One region of the Mesorhizobium sp. M1342 genome, then DNA from elsewhere that is predicted to be linked to it. Evidence: riboswitches for the same ligand, from Rfam matches in the RefSeq annotation. Region 1 holds a riboswitch; each other region holds the start of a gene.
What was found. Region 1 has a riboswitch for thiamine pyrophosphate ahead of thiB (thiamine ABC transporter substrate binding subunit). Riboswitches for the same ligand answer to the same signal wherever they lie in the genome.

Region 1 (5,603 bases):
CGGCGACCGCGGCGCGGTCCGCCTCGGTCAGTCCCAGGGAGGGCGAGCGGCCGAGCCCGACATTCTGCTCGACGGAAAGATGCGCGAAGAGATTGTTCTCCTGGAACACCATCGACACCGGCCGCGCCGAGGCCGGCTCGGTGCTGACATCGGCCCCGCCGATCAGCACGCGGCCCGATTGTGGGGTCTCGAAGCCGGCGACCAGATTGAGCAGTGTCGACTTGCCCGAACCGCTCGGGCCCATGATGGCGGTGATCTTCGCCGTGGCGAACTCGACGTCGAAGACAAGTGGCGCATCGCCATAGCTGCCATAACTGAACGACACATTGTCTAGCCGCACCGGCGCGCCCTTTTCGAGCCTGTTGGCCGCCCTCTCACGCATCGCGGACCTTCTCCCTTCCCAGCCAGTGCGCCGCCACGATCAACGCGAGACAGACGAAGCCGAGCAGCAGTGCCAGGCCGGCGGCATCCTCGGTGCGGTAGCTGCCCATCCGTGCCAGAAGAAGGTAGGGCAATGTCTGCACGGAATCACTGCCGAACAGGGCAATGACACCGAGATCGCCGAGCGACAGCGCCATGGCGAAAGCGAAGGCCGTGGCGAGCGGTCGCCGCAGCGACGGCCAGTCGACCAGCATCAGCCGGTTCCAGCCCGCAATGCCGAGCAGTGCGCAGAGCCGTTCGTGACGCTCGCTCGCCGCATCATAGGCGGGACGCACGGCGCGCAGGGCGAACGGCATCGCCATCACCGCATTGACGGTGACGACCATGACCGGGGCGATGGCAAAGACATCGCCGGCATGGCGCAGCAACAGGAACCAGCCGGCGCCGACGACGGTCGGCGGCACGACAAGGACAAAACCGGCGCCTGTATCGGTGGCGCGTTCGAGCAGTGTCTTTGCGCCGGCACGGCGGTTCAGCGCCAGTGCCCGCCGCGCCATGGTCAGCGCCAGCGACAGCATCACCGAAAGCAGCGCCGACAGGAAGGCGAGCGCTGCGCTGGTCAGCGTTGCCTGCCGGACGGTGGCCTCCCTGGCCAAACGGCCGAGGTCCGCACCCAACCCGGCCACCACGGTTGCCGCCATCGGCCCAACGACGAACAGCAGCGCCAGGATGATGACTAGCGCGTTCAACCAGGTCTCGCTCCGATTGACCGAGAGATAGCGGCGTTGCGCGACCGGCAAATTGGTGTCGCCGACCACATTGGCGCCCAGGCGCGTCAGGGCCAGCACAACGATAAAGGTCAAGGCGATCTGCAACAGCGTCAGTGTAACGGCCCGCGCGGGATCGAAATCGAAGCGCAGCGCCTGGTAGATGCCGACCTCAAGCGTCGTCGCGGCCGGCCCGCCGCCGAGCGTCAGCACGATGGTGAAGGATGTGATGCAGAGCATGAACACCAGCCCGGCGACGCCGGGCAGTGCGGCGCGCAGCGTTGGCCATTCGATCAGCCGGAACGCCGGCCGCGCCGCCATGCCGAGCTGGCTCGCCAACCGCCATTGGTCGGCCGGTATGGTCTGCAGCGCCTCGAGGAACAGCCGCGTCGCCAGCGGCAGGTTGAAGAAGACATGGGCGACGAGGATGCCGGACAGGCCATAGATGCCCGGCCAGCTTCCCCCGCCGATCACAGCAAACACGCCGGCGAAATAGCCGGCACGGCCATAAAGCGCCAGGATGCCGAGTGCTGCGACAATAGCCGGCAGCGCCAACGGCACGGCGAATATCTGCAGGATGAAGGCGCGACCGAAGAAACGTGGATGTCGCGACAGAGCGCGCGCCACGAACAGCGCCGGGATGACCGAAAGCAGCGTCGAGAGCGCCGCTTGCCAGAGCGTGAAGCGAATGACGCGAAGCAGATAGGGATCGAAGGTTGCCCAGGCGCCCGAGAAATCATGGGCGCCCTCGAAAAGCAGGCCAGCAAACGCGCCGCCGATCAGCAGCGCGATTGCAGCGAGCGCGAGGGTGCCAGCGGTGATGCGGGGGTCAGACGCGCGTTGCACGCTGGACCACCATTCTTTCCATCGCGGCAATTACAAAGGATTGCGTTCCTTGGCGCCCCCCTCCGTCCTGCCGGACTTCTCCCCCTCCAGGGAGGAGATCGGCCGTCACCCATGCTTCCGCTAGTCTCCAACGTTGCCGGACTATAACCAGCAACGACACTGCCAATCTCCCCCCTTGAGGGGGAGATGGCCGGCAGGCCAGAGGGGGGTGGAGTGGCGCGAACATCAAAAGAACTCGCAAGCCTACTTGCTCATCACCGCCAGCCACTCATCGACCCAGGCCTTGCGGTTGGCGGCGACCTCGTCGGGGCTGAACAGCAAGGTCTTGGTCGGCTTGACCAATTTGTCGAAGGCCGGATTGAGCGGCTTGTCGGTCTTGCCGGCCGGGAACATCCAGTTGGTCTCGGGGATGGCATCCTGGAATTTCGGCCCGGTCATGAAGGCGATGAACTTGGCCGCCAGCGGGTTCTTGGCCCCCGCCGTGGTGATACCCGCGACTTCTATCTGCAAATACTCGCCCTCCTCGAACGACGCTGCCTGATAGCGCTCTGTCTTCTCGGCGACCATGTGGTAGGCCGGCGACGTCGTGTAGGACAGCACCATCGGCGCCTCGCCCTTGGTGAACAGCCCATAGGCCTCGCTCCAGCCCGGCGTCACGGTCAGCACTTTCGCCTTGAGCTTGGCCCAGGCCTCGGGCGCCTTGTCGCCATAGACCGACTTGACCCACAGAAGCAGACCGAGGCCCGGCGTGGAGGTGCGCGGATCCTGGATGACGATCTTGTCATCGGCACTGCCCTCGACCAGTTCTTTCAGGCTTTTCGGCGGGTTCTTCAGCTTCTCGGAGTCGTAGACGACAGCGAAATATCCGTAGTCAAAGGGGACAAAAGTATCGTCGCTCCAGCCACCCGGCACGTTGACATCAGTTACGCCGCCATGCGGCGCGAACAAGCCTGACGCCTTGGCATCGGCGGTGAGATTGGTGTCGAGGCCAAGCACGATATCGGCCTTGGTCGACGCGCCTTCCAATCTGACGCGGTTGAGCAGCGCGACGCCGTCGGCGACCGAGACGAACTCGACATCGCAGCCGCATTCGGCCTCGAACTCCTTCTTCACCACGGGACCCGGACCCCAGTCGGCGGTAAAGCTCTCATAGGTGTAGACGGTGAGTTTGTCCTTGGCCAAGGCCGGTCCGGACAGGACCACGGCCATTGCTGAGACTAGAGCGTATAAATGCGTGCGCATCGGCGCCTCCTTCGTTCGAATTGAAAGGAATTGAGGCGTCGGACTGTCCGAAACGTCTAATCCCTCCGCCGGTACAAACCGGATCAGGTTCAGCGGGTTGGCGAGACTGCCTCTCAGCCGGTCCGCGAAGATCGCGTCCGGCACCCCGTTAGAGCGTTTCGACACATAGGCCGGGCCGATCCCCCATGCAAGTGGGAGTTTGCCGCCTTCCGTTTCCCGTGCCGGGCTGGTAAGGGCCACACGATATGAGCACATTCACCATCCTGCTTGGCGGCGATCTCATCCGCACGCCACGGCTCGACCGCCAGGCCGAAGGCTCCCGCGTCATCGCCGCCGACGCCGGCATCGGGCATGCGCGGCTGCTGGGTCTCGTGCCCGAACTGTGGGTGGGCGATTTCGATTCCGTGCCAGCCGAGCTGCCTGACGATCTCGCTTCCGTGCCGCGCCGGACCTTCCCGGCGGAAAAGGACCAGACCGATGGCGAACTGGCCATTGCCGCCGCACTCGAGCGCGGCGCGACCCGCCTGGTGCTCGCAGGTGCTTTCGGCGGCAAGCGCGCCGACCACGCTTTCCTGCATCTGGCGCTTGCCCTGCGGCTGGCCGAGGCCGGGACTGATGTGCTCCTGACCAGCGGCGCCCAGGAAGGCATCCCGCTGCTGCGCGGAACGGCCGGCTTCGACTATGCCGATGGCACGCTGTTTTCGGTGCTCGGCTTTTCCGAGCTCGCCGGCCTGACCGTCACCGGCGCCAAATGGCCGCTGAACCACGTCAAGGTGGCGTTCGGTTCGTCGCTGACCATCTCCAACGAGGTCAAGTCCGACAAGACCGGGGGCCGCCTCGAAATCGCGCTCGGCCATGGCCGCGCGATGCTGCTCGCTCATCCCTATCCCTTACCTGAAAGCTGACATGGCCCCGCCTCTTCTCAACCTCGACGGGATAAAACTGACCTTCGGCGGCACGCCGCTGCTCGACGGCGCCGCCTTGACGGCTTCGGCCGGCGACAAGATTGCACTGGTCGGCCGCAACGGGTCGGGCAAGTCGACCCTGCTGAAGATCGCCGCTGGCCTGATCGAGCCGCAGGACGGCGAGGTGTTCCGCCAGCCTTCGGCAACTATCCGCTATTTGCCGCAGATGCCGGACATGGAGGGCTTTGCCACCGTCCGCGCCTATGTCGAGGCCGGGCTTGGCCCCGCCGACGATCCCTACCGAGCCAGCTATCTGATGGAGCATCTCGGACTGTCGGGTGAGGAACGTCCGAATGATCTGTCGGGCGGCGAGGCGAGGCGTGCTGCCCTTGCCCGCGTGATGGCGCCGGAGCCAGACATCCTGCTGCTCGATGAGCCGACCAACCATCTCGACCTCTCGGTCATCGAATGGCTGGAAGAAGAACTCATCCGCACCTCCTCGGCACTGATCGTCATCTCGCACGACCGCCGCTTTCTCGAACGTGTGTCGCGCGCCACCATCTGGCTCGATCGCGGCCAGACCCGCAGGCTGGACAAGGGCTTTGGCCATTTCGAGGAATGGCGCGACCTGGTCCTGGAGGAAGAAGAGCGCGAGCAGCATAAACTCGGCCGCCAGATCGTTCGCGAAGAGCATTGGCTGCGCTACGGCGTGACGGCGCGGCGCAAGCGAAACATGCGCCGGCTCGGCGAGTTGCAGACCATGCGCCAGCGTTTTCGCGGCCATCGCGGTGCCGAAGGGTCGGCGACCATGGTGGCGAGCGACGCCGCCGAGTCCGGCAAGCTGGTGATCGAGGCGAAGAACATCGAGAAGAGCTTTGGCGATCTCACCGTGGTCAAGGGGCTTTCGACCCGCATCCAGCGCGGCGATCGCGTCGGCCTGGTCGGGCCGAACGGCGCCGGCAAGACGACGCTCTTGAAGATGCTGACCGGCGAGATGAAGCCGGACGCCGGTTCGGTGCGGCTCGGCACCAATCTGGAGATCGCCACGCTCGACCAGAAGCGCGAGGCGGTCGACCCGCAGGAGACGCTGGCGCAATATCTCACCGACGGGCGCGGCGAGAACCTCGTCATCAATGGCGAGCAGCGCCACGTCGTCTCCTACATGAAGGATTTCCTGTTCAAGCCGGAGCAGGCACGCACGCCGGTGCGCGAGTTGTCCGGCGGAGAACGGGCACGGCTCTTGCTGGCGCGGGTGCTGGCGCGGCCGGCAAACCTTCTGGTGCTCGACGAGCCGACCAACGATCTCGATATGGAGACGCTGGAACTGCTGCAGGAACTGGTCGCCGGCTTTGCCGGCACCGTCATCCTGGTCAGCCACGATCGCGATTTCCTCGACCGCACCGTGACCAGCCTGATCGCGCCGGATGGTGAAGGCCGCTGGATCGAATATGCCGGCGGCTAC
Region 2 (5,603 bases), on a different contig from region 1:
CGAGCGTGAAATCGACCGAACCATTGGCCAGCGCCTCATAGGCTGAGGTGCCGAGCGTCACCGTCTCGAAATTGCCCTTGCCGCCATCATGGCGGATGATGGTCGATATCAGGGCGTTTTCCCAGGCGCTGCCGAAGCCGCCATAGGTCAGGCCGTCGAGGTTTCTCGGGCTTACTATCTCGCTGCGGGCCGCATTGAAGACCACGCGGCCGGTTTCCGATTGCACCACCGCATAGACGCCCTTCAGGTCCGCTCCGGCGGTTCTCTGGGTGAACAGGCTGATGGTGCCGTTGATGCCGAAATCGGCGACGCGATTTGCAACCAGCGTGCCCGCACCGGTATCGCTGTAAGGCAGGATGTCGACCTCGAGCCCGGCCTCGCGATAGAAGCCCTTGTCGCGGGCGACGAACAGTCCGATGTGGTTGGTGTTGACCGTCCAGTCGAGGGCAACGGTGACCTTTTGTGCCGATTGTGCTTGGGCTCGCCCCGATCCGGCAATGAGCGGAAGGCCTGTGGCAAGGGTCAGCAACAAGGCCTGCCGGCGCGTCAAGTCAATCATGATCGTGTCCTTTGGATGGGGTGGCGTTGAGGATGATGTCGAGAATCTCGGCCTCGAGCGCACTTGCCTGGCGCGCGGCATCGCCGCCAAGGCTGCGCGGGCGCGGCAGCGGCACCTTGATTTCACGCACGATGCGGGCCGGGCGCGCCGACAGCACATAGATGCGGTCGGACAGGAACACGGCTTCGCGCACGTCATGGGTGATCAGGAGCGCCGTCCAGCGATGATGCCGCCACATCTGTTCCAGCCAGCGCTGCATGGCCGTGCGGGTCAGCGCGTCGAGCGCGCCGAACGGCTCGTCGAGCAAAAGCATGTCGCGTTGCTGCACCACCGTGCGCAGCAAGGCCGCGCGCTGGCGCATACCGCCGGACAGTTGCGCTGGAAAATGCCGCTCGAAGCCGGCAAGCCCGAATTCGGCAAACAACGGCGCAACGCGCACCCGCGCCGCCTGTCTCCTCATGCCTTGGACTTCGAGCCCGAGCGTCGCGTTGTCGAGGATGCGCCGCCACGGCATCAGCGCGTCACGCTGCGGCATGAAGGCGAAATGCCTGCCGTGGTCGTCGAGCGGCGCGCCGTCGAACAACATCTCGCCCTCGCCATGCTCGGCGCCGGTCAGAAGCTGGAAGAGCGTCGATTTGCCGGCGCCCGAGGGTCCAAGGATCGAGACGAATTCACCAGCGCCGACGCTAAGCGAAATATCGGCCAGCACGTCGAGCCCACCGAACGCCTTGCGCACATACCGCAGTTCCAGCCGGCTCATCGCCAGGCTCCCTTCCCGGCGGTTTCCTTGCCGGCCCGCTCCCAGGGCATCGCAAGGCGCTGCAGCAGTACAGTCAACCCGAACAGGACAAGGGTCAGGGCAGCGCTCACTCCGACGGCGGCAAGAACCAGGTCAGGACGGAAATTGTTCTTGACGTTGAGCATGTAGATGCCCAGCCCCTTCGCGGCCCCCGCATATTCGGCGAAGATCGCGCCGACCACGGCGTAGGTGATGGAGATCCTCAAGCCAGCGAAGAAATAGGGCAGCGCCGAAGGCAGCCGTGCCAGCACGAAGATGCGCCAGCGCCCTGCCCCCATGGCGCGCAGCATTTGCCCGATCTCGGCCTCGGTCGACTCATAACCCTCGACCAATGCAACCAGCATCGGAAAGAAGGTAACCAGCGCCACCAGCATGATCTTGGGCGCCAGCCCGAAGCCGAACCACAGCACCACCAGCGGCGCGATGGCCACCAGCGGCAAGGTCTGGCTGACGATTAAGACGGGAAACAGCGCACGCCGCAGCGGCTGGAAGAAGTCGACCAGCATCGACAGCACGAAGGCGGCGCTGAGCGAACAGGCAAAGCCGAGCAGCGTGGCGCCGATGGTCGGAATGGCGTTGTCGGCCAGCGCCTGGCGATTGAGCAGCGCTTGCTCGAAAACGCGCGACGGCGCCGGCAGTATCGTCGGCCTGATGCCGGAATAGGTGGCATAAAGCTCCCACGCCACTAGGAGCAAACCGACCGAGATCATGGCCGGCATTGCCTTGACAAGAAGGCCCGCGATCGGGCGCGAAGCGAATGATGATGAGACCACGGGAGATAACCTTTGACGGCCGCGCGGAGGCGGCGGCAGCTTCAGACAGCCGACGGGCTGTTGGCCGAGACCGTGACGTCGAGGGTTACGTGGCCGGCGCCTGGTCCGAAGCGGCAGAAGGCCTCGTCCAGCGCCGAAAAGATCGCACCGGCATCACCGCGCAGTTTCGTGCAGAAATGCTTGGAACGCTCATAGACGCCGGACTGCTTGAGAAAATCGATGCAGCCGTAGATCTCGTCCATGTGGTCGTCGGTGCCCATCACATAGAGCGAGAACTGCGCCGCCGCCGGCTGGCCGGTGGCAGCAGCATTGCGCACCGCCGCGATGGCCGCATCCTTGCGCGGGCCGAGTGGCCCGACAGGCCCGCCAAGTGCATCGGAGCGGCAGATCGGATCATCCGGCTCGCCAGGGCACCCGCGCGAGATGGTGGCCGACAACACGCAATGTTTGCCGCTACGTGCCGCCGCCACGAAGAGGTCGCGCATGGCGGGAAACAGCACTTCGGGCGACCCGACCAGCAAGGTCGAGATGTCGTCGGTCTCGATCCTGAGCTTGTCGCGCCAGGGATCGAGCGCACCGAGCGCGCCAAGAATGACACCGACGAAATCGTCGGTCATGGGGTATAGGGAAATCTGTGCGCCTGAAAACATCGCCCGCCTCGCTCCGCTGGTATTACCCAGATCAGCTTCTAGGGTCTGTGGGCTTGCCGCCCCCGTCTCAGCCCCGACCGTACGGAGCACCCCTGTGGATGTGCGCCTTAAAGCATCATTCGAGTTCAAGGGAAAGCCGTTTTTTCAGAGCACTGCGCCAAAAGCATTGCGCCAGTCACGGTGCGCCTGAGCGGAATTTTGTCGGGAACCTTCGCCGCCGCGACCGGTTGTCCCCACAGTCGCAACGCGATCACTTTCGTAGAAAATAAGCGACGACTTCACAGAAATGGAGACAAACCATGTTCATGAAAATCCTCGCAGCTTCGGTTCTCACCATTGGTCTGGCCACGTCAGCCATGGCGCAAAGCGCCGGCAGCAACAACGCAAATGGAAGCGGCAGCGGCAAGTCGGTGACGGTTGAGCCGAACACGCCGGCTTCCCCGAATACGATCGAGCCGGACACTGTCGACCCGGGCACGACCAACAGCACGACTGGCACGGTAGGGGACATGAATTCGAACGCGGATCAGAATTGCCCGACCAACCCGCAAGGCGCGCAGCCGGACGCCGATGGTAACGCGACGGCGCCAACGGTAAACGATAATCATTGTGGCAAGTAACCACGTCGCAAACGGATGAAGCCGCTGGGCATCGCCCAGCGACTTCATCCGTTTTTCTGGTCCGCAGCACGCGCTTTGCCGAACAGCCGGATTTCTGGAGCGGGTCTCCCGGCGGGCGGGCGCGAAAATAGGTGTTTCGAATTGAGCAGCCGTTTGAGCACTCTACCGTAGGTAAAATACAGGACCCGACCGTTGGCGAGATCAAATTCCACTGTTCCCCACCGCCTGACCGGGGCCTTTCCTGTGCAGGGCCCCAGCCTTCTGATCTGGAATCCCAGCCTGACTTTGCGCGTTCCGATTTCAAGATAGATGCCTGGCAGAAGGCCAAGCACATGCCATAGCCGTACAACATGCTCGACCGACATGGCCGGCGAGATTATCAGGTGGCTGGGCTGAAGCCGCGCCCAGACGAAATCGCCTTTCGGTTGCGGCATTCCTGACAACAGCCCCCGGCAGTAGGTCGGCACCGCCTCGCTCACCAGAATCCGCATAGCGGTTGCCGTGCTGTCGACCAGGGCTTCTCTCGATGTCCAGTCAGCTTCGGAAAACGGCACCTGCCCGAGAATGTCACCCTCGTCAAAACCGGCGGACATCTTGTGGAGCGTGACGCCGCCATGAGCCGCATGCCGGCCGTCCACGGCCAAGCGCTGGATCGGGTGGGGCCCTCGATAGTCGGGGAGCAGCGCCGGGTGGAGGTTGACCCCGCCTTTGGAAAAATGGCCAAGAACCTCTTGAGGGATCAAGACAGGCAAAGTGTAGCAGACCAGCACATCGGCGCGGACGTCAGACAATTGCCGACCAAGCGCATTCCAATCGTAAGGGCGGCCAAATTCGATCAACTTGACAGGCGTGTTACCGATAAACCGCCTGAGCAGCAGCTTGCGTTGAAGCCTTCGCCGGAAATTGCCAATGCTGAAACCGGTGGGACGACGCCGGAACCCGGGCACGATGATCGCGCCAATTGCATTTCCAGCCTCTAGCCAGCCGGCGAGCAGAGGCCCCGTATAGTTAGAGATATCGAGGACAAAAACGGCTGTGATCGGCTCCGAGTGATCGGTCGATTCGATCGGCCTCATCTTCGGCGGCTCAAACGGGCCGACAGGTCAGGGCGAGCTTGTCAGGTCGGCTGAGTGGAAGGCGATGCCAAGGCAGTGACAACCGAAAGACGCTCGCGTTTTACAAACACTGGCTTTTCGTAAACTTTTTTCACGGCCCGTCTCCCGAAATCAACTCTTCCTGCGCAGTTGGACCGCGATACGGCAGGCTGTCAACCGCCTGACCGTGTTTGCCTACCGCATCCGCATTCGCCGTTGACGAAGGTGTTCGAAGGGCGCTTTCGCACATTGGTGAAAGCTCGATGGCTTCACCGACGCGACAAGCCGCGCTGACCGAAAGGGGTTTGGATGCGATGATCTGCTCGACGACACCGTCGAGCAGCAATGCAGGGCAAATCGCAGTTGCAAATCTACGAAACCGCCGTCTCGCGAACCGGCAGCTTCCAGCCTGGCCTGACGAAGTGGCAGGTGTATCCGTCGGGATATTTCTCCAGATAGTCCTGATGCTCGGGCTCGGCTTCCCAGAATGGACCAACGGGTGCGACTTCGGTGACGACCTTGCCCGGCCACAGGCCCGAGGCATCGACATCGGCGATGGTGTCCTCGGCGACGCGCTTCTGTTCGTCGCTGGTGTAATAGATCGCCGAGCGATAACTCGTCCCGACATCGTTGCCCTGGCGGTTGCGGGTCGTCGGATCGTGGATCTGGAAAAAGCGTTCCAGCAGCGTGCGAAAGCTTATGATGGCCGGATCGAAATTGATCTCGATGGCTTCTGCGTGGGTGCCGTGGTTGCGGTAGGTGGCGTTGAGCACGTCGCCGCCGCTGTAGCCGACACGGGTGGAGATGACGCCGGGATAGCGCCGTATCAAATCCTGCATGCCCCAGAAACAGCCGCCGGCAAGGACTGCACGTTCGGTCGAAGTCGCCATGTCACGTCTCCTCAAAAGCAATTCCAGGAAAAGTGTGTAGCGGTTTTCCGTCTGGAATTGCGTAAAAGCAAGTGGTCTCGCCATAAATGGGCATTGTCACCTGCTTCGTCCAGCGGACGCGGTGGATCTACTTCAGTTGCTCGTTTGGGCGAGCCTGTCGATCAAACCCGGTAGCTTCATGCCAGGCGGAATGGCGGCAAAGCTGATCGCCACCGGTG
Region 3 (5,603 bases), on a different contig from region 1:
CAACCATTATCACGTGTTGCTCGAGCGGGAGCTTGCAGCTTTCCACAACAAGGAAGCAGGATTGATTTTTGTTTCCGGCTTCAGCTCAAACGATTCATCATTGAGTACATTGGCATCTTTGATGCCGGACACAATTATATTTTCTGACGCGCACAACCACGCTTCAATTATTAGTGGATGCCGCAACAGCCGGGCCGAAAAGCGCGTCTTCCAGCATAACGACGTTGCGCATTTGCGGGAGCTTCTGCGCAGCGTAAATCCTGCAAGACCCAAGATCATTGTTTTTGAATCGGTATATTCAATGGACGGTGACATTTCACCGATCAAAGATATCTGTGACATGGCGGACGAATTTGGCGCAATGACGTTTCTGGATGAAGTTCATGCATCGGGAATGTACGGTCCGAAAGGCGCCGGCATTGCCGCGGAACTTGGCATCATGGATCGTCCAACCATCATCGAAGGGACGCTAGGTAAGGCGTTCGGCTCGATGGGGGGTTATGTGACCGGACCTGCCTCCATTGTTGACAGCATACGAAGCTTCTCGATCGGTTTCATTTTCACCACGGCGCTTGCGCCAGCGCTAGCGGCTGGTGCGCTGGCAGCGCTGCGCCATCTTCGCGATTCAGATTCAGAACGAATTGATCTGCACCGGAAAACGAAACTTTTAATCGGATTGCTGAAAGAGGCGGGCATCCCCGTCATGCCGACCCGAAGCCACATCATTCCTGTGCCTATTGGTGATCCATTCCGTTGCAAGGAAGCGTCCCGCCAGCTTCTGGATCAGCATGGAATATACGTTCAGCCAATTCTGGCGCCGAGTGTTCCGGTGGGAACCGAGCGGTTCAGGGTGACGGTTACGCCTGCCCATAGTACGACAGATATTCGGACGTTCGTCGATGCGCTCAGGCAGGTTCTGCTGCGGGACAATCTTGGCAAGGCTGCCTAATGTAAATGCTGGGAACGACAGGGCGCGCAGCCTCAGACCTGATTATATCAGCCGGGCTCGCCGAGGTGGAAGCGGCGGTCAGCGATCCGGTTCTGACGCCCGATCGCATCTTCGAATGTCATCGGAAAGCAGTTCCGTAACCCGCAATGACAGCTTTCGCGATCTTAAATGATGTGACTCCATGATTGAATGGGGCCGTTTGACGACTCGCTGCTTACACATCGGGCCGGTTCCAGATTCAGGGCTCACCATGAGCCGGTATGACCAGAGCGCATGTTCTTGTGCTGCGAGTTTGATGTGGCTTGGCGTGCCCTACCCGAGGGGTAGGTCACGCCCAGGCCCACGGGATCACACACCAACCCCAGCTAACCTGGTTTGAACGGAGCAAGCCTCCGACGCCGCCCTAATCAAAAACGCTGCAACAGATCCTTCAAATCAATTTACAAGATTTTTACAACCGTCAGTCGTTGACAATGGTACGGCACCCCGAGTCTGAGGTCCGGCACGGCCACAAAAGTGACACCGGTACCCTCGGACCGCCGCCAGCACGCAACATCGGGATTAACAGCAATGGTAAGAAGAAGAGCGCTCATATTGGTCGAAGGCCATAGGGGTACTGGTCAGCTATACGTCCAAGCGGCTCAGTGTCTTGGTCTTCATCCAATTACTCTGACGGCTGATCCACCTCGGTACGACTATCTTTCGGCGGAAAACGTTGAGGCAATCCGTGTCGACACTGGCAATCTCGAAGCGTTGGTCCGCGAAAGTTCGCGGCTGCGTGCTACCCACGACATTGCTGGCATTACTGGCTTTGCCGGGGACCATGAATCGATCTATGCGACAGTTGGCAAGCTTTGCCGGCATTTCGATCTACCGGGACCGAACCCTGAATCGATTGAACGAAGCTGCGACAAATTCAAGCAACGCCAACTCCTCGCGCAGGCCGGCGTTCCAATACCGGCCTATCGGTTGGCAGCGAATGCGGCGGAGGTAGAAAGCTCGGCTGCAGAGATCGGCCTGCCCGTGATTCTTAAGCCGGCAGTAGGCAGCGGCAGCATGGGTGTCCGATTGTGCCGCAGCCTCGAAGACGTAGCCGAACATACGACCCATCTATTGGGCGGAAAGCACATATGGCGGTCTACACCGAAAATACTCGTCGAAGAATTCGCACAGGGCCCGTTCTATAGCATTAATGTTATGGGGAATGAGGTCGTTGCGATTTGCGCCAATGACTTTGGTCCCCTCCCCCATTTCGTCATACGTGAGGTGACGTATCCGGCCCTGCTAACCGATCAGGAGCGTGAGCGCATCGCCGATGTTTCGCTGAGCTGTTTGCGGGCTCTCGGCCTTGGCTGGGGGCCAACTAACATTGAACTCCGGTGCACGAAACGCGGTCCAGTTGTCATTGAAGTCAATCCGCGTCTTAGTGGCGCGCCCGACCCTCAACTGGTCCAGTTAGCTTACGGTGTCGACCTCGTCACCGAGCACATCAAGCTTGTCATTGGCGAGGAATGGGATCTGCGCAAAAAGCATTCGCATACTGCGGCCGCGCGATTCCTGCTTCCTGATCAAGATGGCACCCTCGACTGGATTGGTGGCGACACTCAGGCAGCTGCTATATCAGGTGTGGCCGAGGTCAAATTGAATGTTGAACCCAAGACACCGATCGTCAGGAAGGGGGATTTCCGAGACTGGATTGGACATGTCATTGCCACTTCGCCCAGCCGTGCTGAAACCGAGGGCGCCCTTCAGCGAGCGGTCGACTTGATCGAATGGTCGATCACCCCTTTTCCGGCGACAATAAGAGGTGATCGAGAGCACGATGTTTGTGGGGCGTTCGGGCGGCCCACCAGTTCTGTTCCGATCAGGCATTGACGGCTTAAGATCCTTGAAACGCAGCAGTTCCGTCTACGTCAATGTCACATCAAGTTTGACGAGGCAAATGCAGCTTTGGCCACACCTGCCTTGTCTCCCGCGGAACTTCTCCGCGACCCATGGCGAGGCCGTCGGCCCAATTTGGGCCCAATTTGAATGCCGCCCACCGCCGCCGCAGGACGAACATGCGCTTGACAAGACAACGCCGGCCCGTTCAACTTGAGGCATTCACCAGGGGAGTCCCGGCAAGGGGCTGAGATACTGCTGGCTTTCGCGGCGCAGTGACCCGTTGAACCTGATCCAGTTCATACTGGCGTAGGGACGGTGCAAGCGCTCTGCGGGAGTTCACGCCCGAGGTCCTGTTTCGGCAGGTCGACAGAAGCGTCTTTTCATCCTTCCGGCACAGAACTGGGTCTCCAATGCATGAGCAAAGGAGCCTCAAGATGAATGCCCTCACCCCAGCCGTCTCAACGGGGCCGCTGCCTGCTTCGCGTAAGATCCACAAGCCCGGTGCCATCCACCCGCAGATCAGGGTGCCGATGCGCGAAATCTCCGTCCATCCGACAGCCGGCGAACCGCCCGTCACCGTCTACGATCCGTCGGGCCCCTATACCGATCCGGCTGTCGAAACCAGCATCGAAAAAGGCCTGGCCCGGCTTCGCCACGAATGGATCTTGGCGCGCGGCGATGTCGAGGTCTGCGACGGCCGCCATGTCCGGCCGGAGGACAACGGATTCGCGACGGGCGAACGCCTGACGCCAGAATTTCCCATCCGCCACCGACCGCTCAGGGCCAAAGCAGGCAAGGCGGTGACGCAGCTTGCCTACGCGCGCGCCGGCATCATCACACCCGAAATGGAGTTCGTCGCCATCCGCGAGAACCTTGGTCGCGAGATCCTGCGCGGCAAGCTTGAGCGCGACGGCGAGGCTTTCGGCGCGACGCTGCCCGATTTCGTCACGCCCGAATTCGTGCGTGACGAGGTGGCGCGCGGACGGGCGATCATCCCCGCCAACATCAACCATCCCGAGAGCGAGCCAATGATCATCGGCCGCAATTTCCTGGTCAAGATCAACGCCAATATCGGCAACTCCGCCGTCACATCGTCGATGGCGGAAGAGGTCGAAAAGATGGTGTGGGCGATCCGCTGGGGCGCCGATACGGTGATGGACCTGTCGACCGGCCGCAACATCCACAACATCCGCGACTGGATCGTGCGCAACGCGCCGGTGCCGATCGGCACGGTGCCGCTCTACCAGGCGCTCGAAAAGGTCGGCGGCATTGCCGAGGATCTGACCTGGGAGGTCTACCGCGACACGCTGATCGAACAGGCCGAGCAAGGCGTCGACTATTTCACCATCCACGCCGGCGTGCGGCTGCATTACATCCCGCTGACCGTCGACCGGGTGACGGGTATCGTCTCGCGCGGCGGCTCGATCATGGCCAAATGGTGCCTGCACCATCACCGGGAGAGCTTCCTCTACGAGCACTTCGCGGAGATCTGCGACATCGCCAGAGCCTACGACGTCTCCTTCTCGCTCGGCGACGGCCTTCGTCCGGGCTCGATCGCCGATGCCAACGACGCGGCGCAGTTCGCCGAGTTGGAAACGCTCGGCGAGCTGACGCAGATCGCCTGGGCGAAGGATTGCCAGGTGATGATCGAGGGGCCTGGCCACGTGCCGATGCACAAAATCAAGGCGAACATGGACAAGCAACTCGCCGTCTGCGGCGAGGCGCCGTTCTATACGCTTGGACCGCTGACGACCGACATCGCGCCGGGCTATGACCACATCACCTCAGGCATTGGCGCCGCGATGATCGGCTGGTTCGGCACCGCCATGCTCTGCTACGTCACGCCCAAGGAGCATCTCGGCCTTCCCGATCGCAACGACGTCAAGATCGGCGTGATCACCTACAAGATCGCCGCCCACGCCGCCGACCTGGCGAAGGGCCATCCGGCAGCGAAAGTCAGGGATGATGCGCTTTCCCGCGCGCGCTTCGAGTTCCGCTGGGAGGACCAGTTCAACCTGTCGCTCGATCCGGAAACGGCGCGGTCCTTCCACGACCAGACTTTGCCCAAGGAAGCGCACAAGGTGGCGCATTTCTGCTCGATGTGCGGACCGAAATTCTGCTCGATGCGTATCTCTCACGACATCCGTGCCGAGGCGCAGAAAGAGGGCATGGCGGCGATGGCGGCGAAATACCGCGAGGGCGGTGATCTCTACCTGCCGGCGGACGAGACCGGGGCACCGCTCATACCTCAGCCACGTGAGCCATCATGAAGGTCTTGGTCAAAGGAGCGGGCGTTGCTGGCCTCACCGCCGCCTTCGAGTTCGCCGCACGCGGCGCGGCGGTTACCGTTGCCGAGACAAGGCCTGCCCTTGGGGGCAATGCGTCGTGGTTCGCCGGTGGCATGTTGGCGCCGTGGTGCGAGCGTGAAAGCGCCGAGCAGCCGGTGCTGGATCTCGGAAGCGACGCCGCCGACTGGTGGGACGCCGCAACGCCAGGCTTGGTAGCACGACGGGGAACGCTGGTCTTGGCCGCGCCGCGCGATGCGGGCGAGCTCGACCGGTTCGCCAGCCGCACGACGGGCTATCGGCGCGTCGAGGAAGATGAAATTGCCTTGCTGGAGCCCGACTTAGCCGGCCGCTTCCGCCGCGGATTGCTGTTCGCCGATGAGGCTCACCTCGACCCACGCCCGGCGATGGCGGCACTTCATGACAAGCTTGCGACCATGGGTGTCAAATTCCACTTCGGCTGCGACGCCCGGCCTGTTTCGGGT

Region 2: another riboswitch for thiamine pyrophosphate. It lies ahead of NKH06_RS04465 (YkoF family thiamine/hydroxymethylpyrimidine-binding protein); the one in region 1 lies ahead of thiB (thiamine ABC transporter substrate binding subunit).
Region 3: another riboswitch for thiamine pyrophosphate. It lies ahead of thiC (phosphomethylpyrimidine synthase ThiC); the one in region 1 lies ahead of thiB (thiamine ABC transporter substrate binding subunit).

The regions. Positions count from the first base shown of each region.
Region 1 is NZ_JAMYLI010000013.1:39,947-45,549, forward strand. Features, by position in the region: gene thiQ (thiamine ABC transporter ATP-binding protein) at 1-382, opposite strand, end outside; gene thiP (thiamine/thiamine pyrophosphate ABC transporter permease) at 375-1,994, opposite strand; gene thiB (thiamine ABC transporter substrate binding subunit) at 2,238-3,236, opposite strand; TPP riboswitch at 3,280-3,394, opposite strand; gene NKH06_RS15265 (thiamine diphosphokinase) at 3,482-4,141, shown strand; gene NKH06_RS15270 (ABC-F family ATP-binding cassette domain-containing protein) at 4,143-5,603, shown strand, end outside.
Region 2 is NZ_JAMYLI010000003.1:231,339-236,941, reverse strand. Features, by position in the region: gene NKH06_RS04480 (ABC transporter substrate-binding protein) at 1-559, opposite strand, end outside; gene NKH06_RS04475 (ABC transporter ATP-binding protein) at 552-1,319, opposite strand; gene NKH06_RS04470 (ABC transporter permease) at 1,316-2,077, opposite strand; gene NKH06_RS04465 (YkoF family thiamine/hydroxymethylpyrimidine-binding protein) at 2,173-2,781, opposite strand; TPP riboswitch at 2,772-2,885, opposite strand; gene NKH06_RS04460 (RodZ family helix-turn-helix domain-containing protein) at 3,081-3,401, shown strand; gene NKH06_RS04455 (formyltransferase family protein) at 3,446-4,477, opposite strand; gene NKH06_RS04450 (hypothetical protein) at 4,608-4,841, opposite strand; gene msrA (peptide-methionine (S)-S-oxide reductase MsrA) at 4,867-5,385, opposite strand; gene NKH06_RS04440 (glycosyltransferase family 39 protein) at 5,518-5,603, opposite strand, start outside.
Region 3 is NZ_JAMYLI010000044.1:26,421-32,023, forward strand. Features, by position in the region: gene hemA (5-aminolevulinate synthase) at 1-949, shown strand, start outside; gene NKH06_RS30170 (ATP-grasp domain-containing protein) at 1,520-2,824, shown strand; TPP riboswitch at 3,048-3,164, shown strand; gene thiC (phosphomethylpyrimidine synthase ThiC) at 3,268-5,103, shown strand; gene thiO (glycine oxidase ThiO) at 5,100-5,603, shown strand, end outside.